DNA from 3 places in the Streptomyces sp. NPDC001904 genome. Region 1 is predicted to be linked to each of the others. Evidence: riboswitches for the same ligand, from Rfam matches in the RefSeq annotation. Region 1 holds a riboswitch; each other region holds the start of a gene.
What was found. A riboswitch is a leader RNA that binds a small molecule or an ion and turns the genes downstream of it on or off. The one in region 1 is predicted to bind cyclic di-AMP.

Region 2: another riboswitch for cyclic di-AMP. It lies ahead of ABT127_RS16630 (M23 family metallopeptidase); the one in region 1 lies ahead of ABT127_RS22450 (C40 family peptidase).
Region 3: another riboswitch for cyclic di-AMP. It lies ahead of ABT127_RS13095 (C40 family peptidase); the one in region 1 lies ahead of ABT127_RS22450 (C40 family peptidase).

The regions. Positions count from the first base shown of each region.
Region 1 is NZ_JBEOYI010000014.1:31,915-37,011, reverse strand. It holds gene ABT127_RS22465 (class I SAM-dependent methyltransferase) at 1-172, shown strand, start outside; gene ABT127_RS22460 (C40 family peptidase) at 186-1,241, opposite strand; gene ABT127_RS22455 (hypothetical protein) at 1,555-1,908, shown strand; gene ABT127_RS22450 (C40 family peptidase) at 1,913-3,106, opposite strand; cyclic di-AMP (ydaO/yuaA leader) riboswitch at 3,115-3,282, opposite strand; gene pcrA (DNA helicase PcrA) at 3,615-5,097, shown strand, end outside.
Region 2 is NZ_JBEOYI010000008.1:332,809-337,905, reverse strand. It holds gene ABT127_RS16640 (PrsW family intramembrane metalloprotease) at 1-1,231, shown strand, start outside; gene ABT127_RS16635 (aldo/keto reductase) at 1,260-2,213, opposite strand; gene ABT127_RS16630 (M23 family metallopeptidase) at 2,358-3,398, opposite strand; cyclic di-AMP (ydaO/yuaA leader) riboswitch at 3,410-3,546, opposite strand; gene ABT127_RS16625 (PP2C family protein-serine/threonine phosphatase) at 3,762-4,871, opposite strand; tRNA gene ABT127_RS16620 (tRNA-Met) at 5,029-5,097, opposite strand, start outside.
Region 3 is NZ_JBEOYI010000006.1:360,374-365,470, forward strand. It holds gene ABT127_RS13085 (ATP-dependent Clp protease proteolytic subunit) at 1-494, shown strand, start outside; gene ABT127_RS13090 (hypothetical protein) at 502-810, shown strand; cyclic di-AMP (ydaO/yuaA leader) riboswitch at 1,223-1,346, shown strand; gene ABT127_RS13095 (C40 family peptidase) at 1,350-1,823, shown strand; gene ABT127_RS13100 (DUF6328 family protein) at 1,911-2,402, shown strand; gene ABT127_RS13105 (ATP-binding protein) at 2,410-2,868, opposite strand; gene ABT127_RS13110 (helix-turn-helix domain-containing protein) at 3,154-4,005, shown strand; gene ABT127_RS13115 (DUF397 domain-containing protein) at 4,065-4,289, shown strand; gene ABT127_RS13120 (8-amino-7-oxononanoate synthase) at 4,273-5,097, opposite strand, start outside.

The DNA.
Region 1 (5,097 bases):
ACAGGGCACGCTCCGGTCCATCCCCTTCAGATACGTGTGGCCGTCCGAACTCGACCTCATGGCACGGATCGCCGGGCTGCGGCTGCGCGAGCGGTGGGAGGGATGGACCCGTGAGCCGTTCACGAGCGAGAGCCGCAAGCACGTGTCCGTGTGGGAGAAGGCCGCCGACTGAGCCGGGACCGGCCTCACGCCACCCGGGCGGCTCCCGCGAAGGGCATCTGGTCGATCGGCGCGATCCGCACCGGGGCGCTCGGGTTCGGGGCGTGGATCATCTCGCCGTTGCCGATGTAGAGGCCGACATGGCTGATGCCGGAGTAGAAGAAGACGAGGTCGCCGGGTTGCAGCTGGGACCGTGACACGCGCTGCCCCGCGTTGATCTGCGCGTAGGTGGTCCGCGGGATGGAGACGCCCGCAGCGCGGTACGCGGCCTGGGTCAGGCCGGAGCAGTCGAAGGCGTTCGGACCGGTCGCGCCCCAGACGTAGGGGCTGCCGAGGGCCTGCCGTGCGTACGCGATGGCCGCCGCCGCGCGGGAGCCGGGCGCGGCGTCGGCCGTCGGATCGGTCCGGCCGGCGCCCGACCGTGAGGCGCGGTCGGCGCCGGACGCGGGATCCTGGGCGGCGGCGCGCTCGGCCGGGGAGAGCCGGTCCAGCAGGTCGCGGGCCTCGCCCAGCTTGTGCGTGACGGTCTTCTTCTGCCGGGCCAGTTCCTTCTGCTTCGTGCGCAGTTCGGAGATCTGGCCGTCGGCCTGGCTGCGCAACTGCTCGACGTCGCGCAGCCGGGCGCGCACCCGGCTGATCGTCGCCGCCTGCCGGGTGCCGACCCGGTCGGTCAGGGACGCCTCGTCGAGATAGCGCTCGGGGGAGGAGGAGAGCAGCAGTTGCAGGGACGGGTCGATGCCGCCGGTGCGGTACTGGGCGGCCGCCGTCGAGCCGAGACGCTGCCGCTCGGAGTTCAGGGCGGCCTCGCGCCGGGCCGCCTCGTCCTGGAGCGACCGCACCTTCTTGCGGGCCCGGTCGGCGTCCTCCTGCGCGCCGTTGTACTGGTCGGTGGCGACCTCCGCCTCCCGGTAGAGCCGGTCGACCTTCGCCCTGACCTGGGCGGGGCTGAGGCCCGGCTCCGCGTGCGCCGTGCCGCCGTCGAAGGCGGTGGCGCCCGCCGCGGAGGCGAGAGCGAGAGTGGCCGCGGTGCGGGCCGTCTGGCCGCTGAGCGAGCGCTGCCTGGGCTTGCGATGCGCCGGCACGAAGCGCCACGTCCTTCCGGGGTCGTACGCCCGCCGTCGTCATACGCCCGGCGACGGCCCGCACAGGGGGAACGGGCCGCCGCCGGACTCTCCTCGGCGGTGGTGTCCGACTGCCGCCCCTGGCCCGGGCGGCGGTGGGGAGCCGGTCACCTGAGCAAGGACGCTAAACCTCGGCGTAACGGGTTGGTGATGGATTGTTCGGAACTGCTCCCTTTGTTGCCGAGCGCGTCAGAGGGTGACAGGTCGGTGACCTGGAGTGCTCGTGGGGGATCGGTGACGAGGCGTCCCATCCGTCCCGTTAGGCTCCGCAACCATGGACGTACTCATCCATCTCTTCGTCGGCCTGCACATCATCGGCATCGCCTCGCTGCTCGGCGGCTTCCTCACGCAGATGTCCGCGATGGGCAAGGGCACGGCCCGCTTCAACAAGGCGATGCTGCACGGCGCCCTGACCATGCTGGTGACCGGTGTCGCGCTGGTCGGCCTCAATCAGGCGGACGACAACACCGTCAACAACATCAAGATCGGCGTGAAGCTGGCGATCCTGATCGTGATCCTCGGCATCGTCTACGTGAAGCGGGACGACGAGGTCGCGGAGAAGGGCCTGTTCGCGACGGTCGGCGCGCTCACCGTCGCGAACATCTTCATCGCGGTCCTGTGGACCTGACGCGTCAGGCCGGGCGCACCACGCTGTGGATCGACGAGGTGCCGTCGTAGTAGATGGACTCCTCGCGCACGTACGCGCCCGGCTTCGGGGCGTGGATCATCATCCCGTCGCCGAGGTAGAGGCCGACGTGGCTGATGTCGTCGTAGAAGAAGACCAGGTCACCGGGTTGGATGTCGGAGAGCGAGACCGTCGTGCCGACCTCCACCTGGTCCCAGGTGGTGCGCGGCAGGGTGATGCCGGCGGCCTTCCACGCGGCCTGGGTCAGCCCCGAGCAGTCGTAGGAGCCGGGGCCCGTGGCGCCCCACACGTACGGCTTGCCCTCCTGGGCCTTGGCGAAGGCGAGCGCCTGGGCGGCCTTGGCGGCGTAGCCGGACGAGGAGCCCGACGAACCCGGGGAGCCTGACTCCGAGCCCGTCGAACCGGAGCCCGCCGCGTCCTCCTGGGCCGCCTTCTCCGCGGCCTCCTTGCGCCTGGCCTCCTCCGCCTCCTTCTGCTGCCGTGCCAGCTCGGCGGCCTTCTCGCGGGCCGCCTCCTCCTTGGCCTTCGCGATCCGCGCGAGCCGCGCCTTCTCCTCGGCGGTCAGCTCGGACAGCAGCCGGCGCGCGTCCGCCAGCTTCGTCTGCACGGCCTGCTTGGAGCTCTGCAGGTCGTCCTGGGAGCCGGCGAGCTGCCGCAGGTTCTCCTGGGCCTCGGTGCGCTTCTTCGCGGTCCTGCGCTGCTCGTCCTGGAAGTCGTCGACGGCCTTCTTCTGCTCGTTCGTCATGCGGCTGAGCAACTGGTCCTGCGCGAAGTAGTCCTCGGGATCGTCGGCGAGGAACATCGTCGCGGTGTTGCTCATCCCGCCCGAGCGGTACTGCTCGGCGGCGAACCGGCCCAGCTCCTGGCGGGCCTTGTTCATCTTCTCGGTGCGCTGCGCGATGTCGTCGAGGAGCCGGTCGACCTGCCGCTTCTTGCCGGCGGTCTGCTCCTTGGCCGCGTTGTACTTCTGCGTGGCGACCTCGGCCTGGCGGTACAGGGCGTCGACCTTCTTCTGGACCTCTTCCAGGCTCGGCCGGTCCGGCTGCGCGGGCGCGGCCTGCGCGGTCTGCGAGAGCAGGGCGACAGAGGTTAGGGCGGCGGTCGTGATGCCGATCGCGGGGGTCGTGCGAAGACCGCCGGCGAGTCGGGAGCGGTTGCGCGGCTTGCGGTGCGACGCCAAGGCTGGCGACTCCTTCCGTCATCCGCCTACCGGGTTAGCTGTCGGGTTCGGGCCTACGGAAGGTTGCCCTACGGTCCGCCGCCCTGTGCTGCCGGGACGTCGAGCCGATTCACCCCAAGGTCGGTGGGTCCCCGGCTCCCTGCCTCACGGCGTACGGAACTCGGCGGGGGCTGCCCGCTCGCCGCGACGACCGCGGACGGGGGGACGGGCTGCCCGCGCAGCACCGTAGCCAACTCGTGTTGCTGCTGTGAAGGTTGATGTTCGATATGCCCGATACATTTTCGTGACCTTGGTGCGGACGGAGGACCGTAGGGGTGCCGGAGACCCCGTTCTTGATCGTTTTATCCGGCTGTGTGCCGGTGTGACGGCACGCGGTGCGGCCGCGTGATCTGCGTCATGGTCCACGGCGCGCGGAACGCGCCGCGCCCGGTCCCCGCCGGGCGGCGGAAGCCCGGAATCGCAAAGGCGGCGGCGGTGTGTCAGTGGGGCGGCCTAGACTCGTACGGCGATGAGCAGCCTCTTTGACGACAGTTTCCTGGCCAGCCTCCAGAGCGGCGCGGAGCAGCCCCCGCCGCCGCCCGAGGACCCCGCGGACGACGGCGCGCCGGAGCCGATTCCGGACGATCTGTTCGGCGGGAAGTTCGACGTGCCCCCGGCCAGGGACGCGTACTACCGGGACGGCGCCCCGCGCCCGGCGGTCGACCCGGAATCCCTCCTGGAGGGGTTGAACGAGAATCAGCGCGCGGCCGTCGTCCACGGCGGCTCGCCCCTGCTCATCGTCGCGGGCGCCGGATCCGGCAAGACCCGCGTCCTGACGCACCGCATCGCGTACCTGCTCGCCGAGCGCGGTGCCCACCCGGGCCAGATCCTCGCGATCACGTTCACGAACAAGGCCGCGGGCGAGATGAAGGAGCGCGTCGAGGCCCTGGTCGGCCCGCGGGCGAACGCGATGTGGGTGTCGACCTTCCACAGCGCGTGCGTGCGCATCCTGCGCCGCGAGAGCAAGAAGCTGGGCTTCACGTCCTCCTTCTCGATCTACGACGCGGCCGACAGCAAGCGCCTCATGGCCCTGGTCTGCCGGGACCTGGACCTGGACCCGAAGAAGTTCCCGCCGAAGTCCTTCAGCGCCAAGATCAGCAACCTGAAGAACGAGCTGATCGACGAGGAGGACTTCGCCGCCACCGCGGCCGACGGCTTCGAGAAGACCCTCGCCCAGGCCTACGCGATGTACCAGTCCCGCCTCCGCGAGGCGAACGCGCTGGACTTCGACGACCTGATCATGACGACGGTCAACCTCCTGCGCGCGTTCCCGGACGTCGCGGAGCACTACCACCGCCGCTTCCGCCACGTCATGGTCGACGAGTACCAGGACACCAACCACGCGCAGTACGCGCTGGTGAAGGAGCTGGTGGGCCCGGCGGACGGCGAGGGCGCCGACCCGGCCGAGCTGTGCGTCGTCGGCGACGCCGACCAGTCGATCTACGCCTTCCGCGGCGCCACGATCCGCAACATCCTCGACTTCGAGGAGGACTATCCGAACGCGACGACGATCATGCTGGAGCAGAACTACCGCTCCACGCAGACGATCCTCTCGGCGGCCAACGCGGTCATCGAGCGCAACGAGTCCCGTCGCCCGAAGAACCTGTGGACGAACGCGGGGGCGGGCGCCCAGATCACCGGCTACGTCGCGGACACCGAGCACGACGAGGCCCAGTTCATCGCCGACGAGATCGACCGCCTCACGGACGCGGGCGACGCCCAGGCCGGCGACGTCGCCGTCTTCTACCGGACGAACGCGCAGTCCCGTGTCTTCGAAGAGGTCTTCATCCGCGTCGGCCTGCCGTACAAGGTCGTCGGCGGTGTCCGCTTCTACGAGCGCAAGGAGGTCAGGGACGTCCTGGCCTATCTGCGGGTGCTCTCCAATCCGGAGGACTCGGTCCCGCTGCGCCGGATCCTGAACGTGCCGAAGCGCGGCATCGGCGACCGCGCCG
Region 2 (5,097 bases), on a different contig from region 1:
GTGGGAGCGGAGAGGCGTCCGGGCCACGGCCCTCGCCACGCTGCTCGCGGTGTCCGGAGTGGTCATCGCGGCGCTCGTCCGGGAGCAGACCGGCACCCAGGGGTTCCTGGTCGGGCTCGGCCTCGCCGTCGTCCCCGTCCCGCTCCTGACCGCCGCGTTCCGCTGGCTGGACCGGGTGCGGCCGGGCCCCTGGCGGAACATGATCTTCGCGTTCGCCTGGGGCGCCTGCGCCGCGGCCCTGATAGCCATCGTCGCCAACAGCTTCGCGACGCGCTGGATAGAGACCGCCACCGCCGACCCGACCGGCGCCGACACCCTCGGCGCCACCGTCATCGCCCCGATCGTCGAGGAATCCGCGAAGGCCGCGGCCGTGCTGCTGGTCTTCCTCTTCCGCAGACGGGACTTCGACTCCGTCGTCGACGGCATCGTGATCGCCGGGATCACCGCGACCGGCTTCGCGTTCACCGAGAACATCCTGTACCTCGGGAACGCCTTCGGCACCGACCAGTTGGCGGGGACCGGACCGGGCCTCAGCTCGGTCACCGCCGCCACCTTCTTCGTGCGGATCGTGATGTCTCCGTTCGCACACCCGCTCTTCACGGTGCTCACCGGCATCGGCTTCGGCATCGCGGCGGTCACCGCGCGCGACCGGGGCCGGGTCCGCCGCTTCCTGCTGCCGCTGGCGGGCCTGCTCTGCGCGATGGGCATGCACGCCTTCTGGAACGGCTCGTCGTCGCTCGGCGAGTACGGCTTCTTCGCCGTCTACGCGGCCTTCATGGTGCCGGTGTTCGGCCTGATCACCTGGCTCGCGGTGTACGTGCGCCAGCGCGAACTGCGCACCGTGCGCGAGGAGCTGCCCGCGTACGTGGCGGCGGGCTGGTTCACCCCGCCCGAGCCGTTCGCGCTCGGCTCGCTGAAGGCGCGGCGCCTGGCGCGGGAGTTCGCCGCGCACCACGGCGGCCGGCCGGCCGCCGAGTCCGTCGCCGCGTACGAGTCGTACGCGACGTCGCTGGCCCTGCTGCGGCGCCGGGGCCGCAGGGGCCGGGCCGGCGCCGACTTCGTCGTACGGGAGCGGGAGCTGCTCGACGCCCTGTGGGAGCTGCGCGCCGCCGCACGCCCCGCCCTCGCGTACGGCTCACGGGCGGCGGCCCCGGTCCCGGTCTGGCGGCCACCGGTGTACGCGGTACCGCCGATGACCGGCGGCCCCGCGTACAACCCGTATCAGTACTAGGGCGTGTGTCGCCCTAGGGCGTGGGGCCTCAGGCGGACGCCTCGGTCAGCCGGGCCAGCTCGGCCTCGGTCAGCTCCAGCTCGGCGACGGCCATCAGGGCCGGCAGCTGCGCGGCGGTGCGCGCGGAGGCGATCGGCGCGGTGACGGTGGGCCGGGAGGCGAGCCAGGCGAGGGCGACGGTGGCCACCTCGGCGCCGTGCGCCTGCGCGACCTCGTCGAGCGCGGTGAGGACGCGCTGCCCGCGCTCGGTCTCCAGGTACCCGCCGGCCTTGTCGGCGCGGACGCTGTCGACGCTCACACCCGGCCGGTACTTGCCGGTCAGGAAGCCGGAGGCCAGCGACCAGTACGGGGCTGCGCCCAGGCCCGCGCGCGAGGCGATGTCCTGTCGCTCGCCCTCGTAGGTGTCGCGCGAGACGAGGTTGTAGTGCGGCTGGATGGCCACGTAGCGGGCGAGTCCCTCGCGGTCGGAGAAGTCCAGGGACTCCCGCAGCCGCTCCGGCGAGATGTTGGAGACGGCGATGTGCCGTACCTTGCCGGCCTTCACCAGCTCGTCGAGCGCGCCGATGATCTCCTCGACCGGGATGGTCTCGTCGTCGTCGAAGTGCGTGTAGTAGAGGTCGATGTAGTCGGTGTCGAGGCGGCGCAGCGAGGCGTCGGCGGCGGCCTTGATGTTGTCGCCGCGCAGGCCGGGGAAGTCGGGGTGGCGGCCTACCTTGGTGGCGATGACGACGTCGTCGCGCCGGCCGCGGGCCTTGGCCCACCGGCCGATGAGGGTCTCGGACTCACCGCCCTTGTTGCCCGGCGCCCAGGCCGAGTAGGAGTCGGCGGTGTCGATGAAGTTGCCGCCGCCCGCGACGTAGGCGTCGAGCACCTCGAAGCTGCTGGCCTCGTCGGCGGTGAAGCCGAACACATTGCCGCCGAGGCAGAGCGGGAAGACGTCGAGGCCGGAGGAGCCGAGGGGGCGCAGAACAGAAGAAGTCATGCCCTGTTTCAACGCCCTTCCGGAGCACGGCATTCCATGATCCGGGCGGTACGCGCTTCAAGGACAGGCAAAACCGGCGGCCCTGGCGTCGGGGGGTTGCCGCCAGGACCGCCGGAGTTCAGAGAACGCGGACGAACCGGCTGCTCAGGGGGTCAGGCCGCGCTCGCGCAGCCATGCGGCCGGGTCGATGCCGGTGGCGTCCCCGCCGGGGTGGACCTCCAGGTGGAGGTGGGGTCCGGTGACATTGCCCGTGGCGCCCACGCGGCCGATGACATCGCCGGTGGAGACCTTCTGGCCGGCGCTGACGTTGATCGACGACTGGTGGCAGAACCACAGCTCGGTGCCGTCGTCGAGGGTGATGATCGTGCGGTAGCCGTACGCGCCCGCCCAGCCGGCCTCCGTGACGGTGCCGGAGTGGACGGCGTAGATCGGGGTACCCGTGGAAGCGGCGAAGTCCAGGCCCGTGTGGTAGCCGGAGGACCACATGGCGCCGGGCTGCCCGAAGGTGCCGGTGATCGTGTAGGAGGCGACGGGGAGCTTGTAGCTCTTGGCCAGCTTGGCGAGGCGCTCGGCCTCGGCCTTCTTCTTGGCCTCCTCCTCCGCCTTCTTCTTCTCGGCGGCGGCCTTCTTGTCGGCCTCCGCCTTCTTGGCGACGGCCTCGTCGGCGGCCTGCTCGGCGGCGGCCTGCTCGGCGGCCTGCTTGGCGGCGGCGTCGGCGGCGTCCTGCTGGGTCTCGGCCTGGGCCAGGATCCGGGTGCGCAGCGCCTCGCCCGCGTCGGACGTCCCGCTGCCGACCGTGGTGAGCGGGGCGGCGGTGGCGTCGGAGCCGTCAGCGCCTTCGGAGCCGTCGGATATGAGCGCGCCGACACCGGGCAGCGACGTGGCCTCGGGCAGCGAGTCCTTGACGGCGGACAGGTCGGGCATGGAGATGTGGACGGCGGGCTTGCCGCCCTGCGCGGTGGCGATGCCGCCCGCGCCGACGGCGGCGATCACGCCGACGCCGAGAACGGTGGAGCTGCGCGCGAGACCTCCGCGCTGCCGGGCCACGCGGTGCCTGCCGCGGACGGGGCGGACGGACTCCTCGGTGGGGTTCCACTCCTCCCAGCTCTCGGGCTGGGGGCCGAACGCGTCGGTCGACGGATCCTTCACTGAGGAGAACTCGGGGGCAGGCCGGTTCGACGCCACGGGGGCGCTCTCCTTTCCTTCCTTCTCGCCTACCGGGTTAGCTGACGGGTTCGGAGCAGGAAGGTCTCCTACGAGCACCCAAAGATGCCCGATTCACCCCAAGTTGGTGGTTCCCCGGCTCCCTTGCGGGATTAAGCGCGTGCGCGCGGAGCCGTCGCTGGTGACGGCTGGGACGACCGCGCTGCGTTATCGAACGTTAATAGACAGCAGACAGTAATTCCAAGCTGTTCCTACTGATCGTTCACGTCCTGGGCCGGGATTTATCGGGTCAGGACCGGCCGGAAAGGGGCGACTTGACCGGCGGTGTGAACCGGCCACTGTTCTGACGGTTCGTCAATTGTTATCGGCAGCGTCTGCGGAGAGTCACGGCCGCCGCACCGCGAGCAGAGCCATGTCGTCCGTAGCGCCGCCACCGGTGTGCGCGCGCACCTCCGCGGCGAGGGAGAGGAGCAGCTCCTCCGGCCCGGGGAAGATCCGCCCGGACAGCCGGGCCGCCGGATCGTAGAAGACGCCCGCGGCGTCGCGCGCCTCGGAGAGCCCGTCGGTGTAGAGCAGCAGCGTGGCCCCGCCGGGGAACTCGGCCTCGGCGACCCGGTCCGGCCAGGAGCCGAGCTCGCCCATCCCGAGCGGCAGCGCGCCCACGCCGTCGACGACGGGGATCGTCCGGACCGTGCCGTCGCCGAGCAGCAGGATCGGCTCGGGGTGGCCGCGGTTGACGATGCGGACGCGCTGCTCGCCGTGCGGGATCTCGGCGAGCACGGCGGTGGTGAAGCCCTCGAAGTCGTCGATGCCGTCGCGCCGGGTGCCCTCGCGGGCCAGCGCCCGCTCCAGGCGCAGGGCGACCGCCTCCAGGCTGCCCTCCTGCTCGGCGGCCTCCCGGAACGCCCCGATGACGACGGCGACGGCGGAGACCGCGCCCATGCCCTTGCCGCGCACGTCCCCGACGACGATGCGCACGCCGTGCGGAGTGTCCTGGACGGCGTACAGATCACCGCCGATGAAGGCGCCGGCCTGCGCGGCCTCGTAGCGTGCGGCGATGGCGAGGCCGCCGATCCGGTCGGCCGGTTCGGGCAGAACGGCGAACTGGGCGGCCTGGGCGATCCGCCGGGCGGAGTCCAGCTGTTCGTTGCTGCGCCGCACGATCTGGTTGATGAAGCAGGCGAGCACGCAGACGGTGGCCACGGTGGCCATCTCGGTGACGATGTCGGTGCCGACCCGCTGGGTGTACCTGAAGTGGACGACGAGGATCGCGAGGACCGACCCGAGCCCGGCCAGGACCGTGCTGCGCAGCGAGAAGAACGGGGCGGTGACCAGGGGCGCCGCGCTGAACAGCGGGGCCCCGGAGAAGCCGGAGGGGGTGACGTACTCGTAGCAGGCGCCGCCCAGGATCAGCAGGACCGGCAGCGCCCGCAGGAACCACCGCGTACCGCTGCTGTCCGCGACCGATCTGTGCCGTCCTCCGCGCTTCCCCACCGCTCGTCTCCTGACACGTCCGCGCCCGGTTTCCGGCGTCTCGTCAAGGGTTCCCGGGGAGCGCGGCGGCGGCGACCTGGTGTGGTCCGTACGGGTGGCGGACGCGCGGAAACGACCGAGGCCGGAATCTCGATGAGATTCCGGCCTCGGCCTTCAGTAGCGGGGACAGGATTTGAACCTGCGACCTCTGGGTTATGAGCCCAGCGAGCTACCGAGCTGCTCCACC
Region 3 (5,097 bases), on a different contig from region 1:
ACGACGTGATGGCGCAGCTGATGCACCTCGAACACACGGCGCCGGAGCAGGACATCGCGCTGTACATCAACTCCCCCGGCGGCTCGTTCAGTGCCATGACGGCGATCTACGACACGATGCGGTACGTCAGTTGCGAGGTGGCGACGACCTGTCTGGGGCAGGCCGCGTCCGTCGCCGCGGTGCTCCTGGCCGCCGGTGCGCCGGGCAAGCGGATGATGCTTCCCGGGTCGCGGGTGGTGCTCGATCAGCCCGCGCTGCCCGAGCCGGCCCAGGGGCAGCCCACCGACCTGGAGATCCAGGCCCGTGAAATGGCGCGTACGCGGGCACGGTTGGAGAAACTGCTCGCGCACCACTCGGGCCGGCCGACGGAGCGGATCAGCGCGGACATCGAGCGGGACACCGTCCTCACGGCCCACCAGGCCCTGGACTACGGCCTGGTCGACCACGTGCTGCAGAGCCGCAAGACCACGCACGGCGCACCCGGCGCGAGGTGAGGCGGCCGTGTATCCGCCCGAACTGCCGCCGCTGCCCGCGCTGACCCGCGCCGAGTGCGAGCTGGTGGACGGCTATCTGGCCGTCGTCGATCTGCTGGCGCGGATCAACCCGGCGCGCGGCGACGACACCTACCGGGGCCTGCGGGCGGCCCAGGCGCTCGTCGCCCGGGCGGTGGCGCTCCGGGACGCCCTGGCCCTGATGCACCAGCGGGGCGAGAGCCGGGTGCACGCGGAGACCCTGGCGCGGGCGCTGCGCGTCCTGGACGGCGAGAGACGAACGAAGGCAGTCACCTTGCCGCCAGAAAACGCCACCTGACAGTCAGTTGGAGTCGCCGGACGCCCCTCGGCGGCCACGTCGTCCGCGGCCGCGGCGAAACGGGCCAGATGGGGTACCGCCGGATGGCGTAGATATGAGTAGACGCTGGAGACCGCAAGAGTTGCGCGACGGCGGTAGGCCGACACCGGAATTTCCGGTTCCGTGCCTGGTGCGGGCATGGTCGAGCATGGCCGCCGGGCCCCGAAAGCCGCACTGTCCACCTGAACGGGTCAAGCGTGAGGAGCCTCACTTACCGCCGGTTCAGCTCGGTTTTCACCGCAGAGGTGGGTCAAGATCCCTCCGACGACAAGCCCCCGCCGCCGCGGCGGGGCGGTCCGTGCGGACGCCGAGTCCTGCCGCCGCCCGGATGTCAGGTCGACAGGAGTGGATCGGCAGGAGTGGAGGACCCAGGCACGACGGGCCGCCGCAGCAACCGCTGCGAGCAGTCCTTGGGGTGAAGCCGCGTCCAGCGGCCGGGCATCTTCGCCAGCCCGAACCCGACAGGTCATCCTTCGCAGGCGGCTGACGAAGGGTTGCGCATGTCCGCGCTCAATCGTGTCCCCTCGCTGCTGACCCGGGCCGGCACCGCCTCGGCCCTGACCCTCGCCGTCGCGAGCGCCGGGCTGCTGGTCCCCGGCGCCGCGCCCGAGGCGTCGGCGGCCGTGGCCTCGTCCAAGGCTCTCCAGGTCGCGGCCTCGAAGAAGGGGGCGCCGTACAAGTGGGGCGCCACCGGCCCGCACCGGTTCGACTGCTCGGGGCTCACGCTGTACTCGTTCAAGCGAGCGGGCAAGAAGCTGCCCCGCACCGCCGCGCAGCAGTACAACAAGACCCGCCATGTGTCCGGGTCCCAGCGCAAGCGGGGCGACCTGGTGTTCTTCCACTCCGGCCGGAGCGTCTACCACGTCGGCATCTACGCCGGTAAGGGACGCATCTGGCACTCCCCGAAGACCGGGGACGTGGTGCGCCTGCAGAAGATCTGGACCAAGAGCGTCTGGTACGGCCGAGTGCGCTGACGCTCGCCCTCGGCCAGGATGTGGTGACGGGCCGGGCGCCAGGCCCGCCACCATGCCTCGATCGGCCGGAAGGGGTACGCGCACCGCATGGACGAACGGAACGAGACGCCGCTGCAGCGGGCCGACCGGAACTTCGGCGAGCTGCTGCAGGAGCTCCGGGTCACCCAGACCGGCGTGCAGTTCCTGTTCGCCTTTCTGCTCACCCTCGCGTTCACGCAGCGCTTTCCCACGCTCGACTCGGTGCAGCGCGCCACCTATGTGACGACGCTGCTCCTCGCGGTCGTCGCGGCCGCACTGCTGATGGCGCCCGCCGCGGTGCACCGGGTGCTGTTCCAGTTGGGGGCGAAGACCCGGATCGTCCGGGTCTCGTCACGGCTCGCCGCGTGCGGCATGGCCGCCCTCTCCCTCGCGCTCACGGGTTCGGTGCTGCTGGTGGTCGATGTGACGGTCGGCCGGGGCGGCGGCATCGCCGCGGGCGCAGGAACGTTCCTGGTGTGCGCGGGCCTGTGGGGCGTGCTGCCCGGGGTGCTCCGCCGCTCGCTGGCCGGGCGGCCCGCGGGCGAGGAGGGGTCCGGCTGACCGGCGCTCAGCCGATCGGGGCCGGGTGGGGGTCTCCGCCGGCCAGGGCGCTTCTCCAGGGCAGCGCGATCCACACCGTCTTGCCGCCCTCGGGGGTCGGGCAGACCGAGAGTCTGCCGCCGCACTCCGCCGTCAGACAGCGGATGATGACCATGCCCCGTCCGTTGTCCTGCTGCACCGCGGCGGGCAGCCGCTTGGGATAGCGGGGGTGGCTGTCGGTCACGCCGATCCGCAGCCGCTCGTCCCGCTCCAGTTCCAGCTCGACGGTGAAGGTGGGCGACAGGCCGCGGGTGTGCTGCACCGCGTTCGTCGCGAGTTCGGAAACGATCAGCCGGACCGTGTCGGCCGTGTCACCGTCTCCCGGCATGCCCCACTCCGTCAGCACGTTGCTCACGTACCTCCGGGCCGTGGAGACCGACGCGGGATCGCTCGGCAGTGTGACGGATGCTTCCTGGTGGTCTGCCATGGCGAAGTCGTCCCTTTCCTGCCGGGGCCGCTCGACCGCCCGCCGCGGATGCATCACTTCACCGGCCCCGGCTACTGCTTCGCGCCAGCGTGCCACTTGGATGCGCTTCCAGGGTGGCGATCCCCCAAGATATGCATATATCTGTCGCCCGAAGCGGTGAACTCTGCGACGGTAGACCGTATTTGGGCGAGCGCACGCCGGTTCCTCTACCGTCTGCTCAGGAGCCGTCCCCGCACGGGCCGGGAGGGAGAGCGGCCGCGCGGCCCGAAGGGCAGAGGAGTCAGCATGAAGTACGGTCCCGTGGTACGTCGCCGCAAACTGGGTGCCGAACTGCGCGCGCTGCGCGTGGGCGCCGGGCTCACCAGTGGTGAGGCCGCGCGACTCGTCGGATGGCACCAGTCCAAGGTGAGCCGGATCGAGACAGGACGCAGCGGCGTGAAGGCGTCGGACGTACTCCGTCTGCTCGACGCCTTCGACGCGAAGGACCCCCAACTACGTCAGCTCGTGGTGGCGTTGGCGGGGGCGGAGGATGTCGGCGGGCACCACTGGTGGCACGCGTACCGCGGTCTGCTGCCGCCCGCGTACCGCGACTTCATCAGCCTGGAGTCACAGGCATGCCGGATCTGGACGCTGGAGAACACCGTCGTGCCGGGGCTGCTGCAGACGCCGGAGTACGCCTACGCGGTGACGCGATCCGTTCTCGGCGGCATGTCCGAGGGGCACATCGAGGCACTGGTGGAAGTGCGTCTCGCGCGACAGGAGGTGCTGCGTTCGCAGACGCCCCTTCAGTTGACGGCCATCCTCGACGAGGCGGTACTCCGTCGCGAAGTGGGCGGAAAAGACATTCTGCAAAGGCAATTGGCACATTTGGCCGAGGTGGCCAGGCTGCCGCATGTCCGGATTCAGGTGCTTCCCTTCTCAGCAGGTGGGCACCTCGGTATCACCGGGCCTTTCGTTGTGTTCTCATTTCCGAACACAACTGATCTGGATGTGGTTGTTCTCGACCATTTGACGAGTAGTCTCTACCTCGAGCGGAAAGAAGACCTCAAGGCGTACACGGACGCCTTTGAAGCTCTTGAAGGACACGCTCTTTCGCCCGAGGACTCGCTCGAGTTCATCGCACAGATCGCCGGATAGCCGGGTGTGCGGGGCCGCCGACGCTCCGTCACGCTCCGGCACTGCGTCAGGGAGGCACCATGAATGCACTGCCTCGGTACGTTTCCGACAGCATGTCGCTGAACGGCGCGCGGTGGCGGCGCAGCAGCTACAGCACAGGCGCCAACAACTGCGTCGAGACGGCCCCCTTGCCTTCGGGGTCCACGGCCGGCCTCTTGGCCGTCCGCGACTCCAAGGACACGGCGGGACCCGCCGTGCTGTTCGCGCCTTCCGCCTGGGAAGGGTTCCTCAGCTCCCTGCGCTGACCGCGCCCCGGGGAGCCGTTCGACTGATCACCCGCACCGCCTCGGCGAGTTGCTCGTCGGTGAGGTCGGCGCGGGCGGTCAGCCGCAACCGTGAGACACCGTCCGGCACCGAGGGCGGACGGAAACAGCCCACCGCCAGTCCCGCCGCCCGGCAGGCCGCGGCCCAGCGCACCGCCTCGTCGGGCGAGGGTGCGCGCACCGAGACCACCGCCGCCTCCGGGCGAACGGCCGACAGGCCCTCATCGGTGAGGAGTTGATGCAGCGTCGCCGCGACCTCGCGGGCCCGTGTCGCCCGCCGGGGTTCGCGGCGCAGCAGTCGCAGTGCCGCGAGCGCGGCACCGGCGGCGGCCGGCGCGAGGCCGGTGTCGAAGATGAACGTACGCGCCGCATTGACGAGGTGCTCGATGACCGGTGCCGGTCCGAGGACCGCGCCGCCCTGGCTGCCGAACGACTTCGAGAGGGTCACGGTGGCGACGGTCCCGGGGTCGCCCGCGAGACCCGCCGCGTACGGGGCGCCGCGCCCGCCCGCCCCGAGGACACCGAGCCCGTGCGCGTCGTCGACGATCAGACCGGCCCCGAACTCCTGTGCCACGGAACTCAGTTCGGTGAGCGGCGCGCGGTCCCCGTCCACCGAGAAGACGGTGTCGCTGACCACCAGAGCCGGGCCGTCGTGCGTGCCGAGTGCCGCGCGGACGGCCTCGGGATCGGCGTGCGGTACGACGCGGGTGGTGGCGCGGGCCAGTCGGCAGCCGTCGATCAGGGAGGCGTGATTGGCCGCGTCGGAGACGATCAGCGAGCCCTGCGGGGC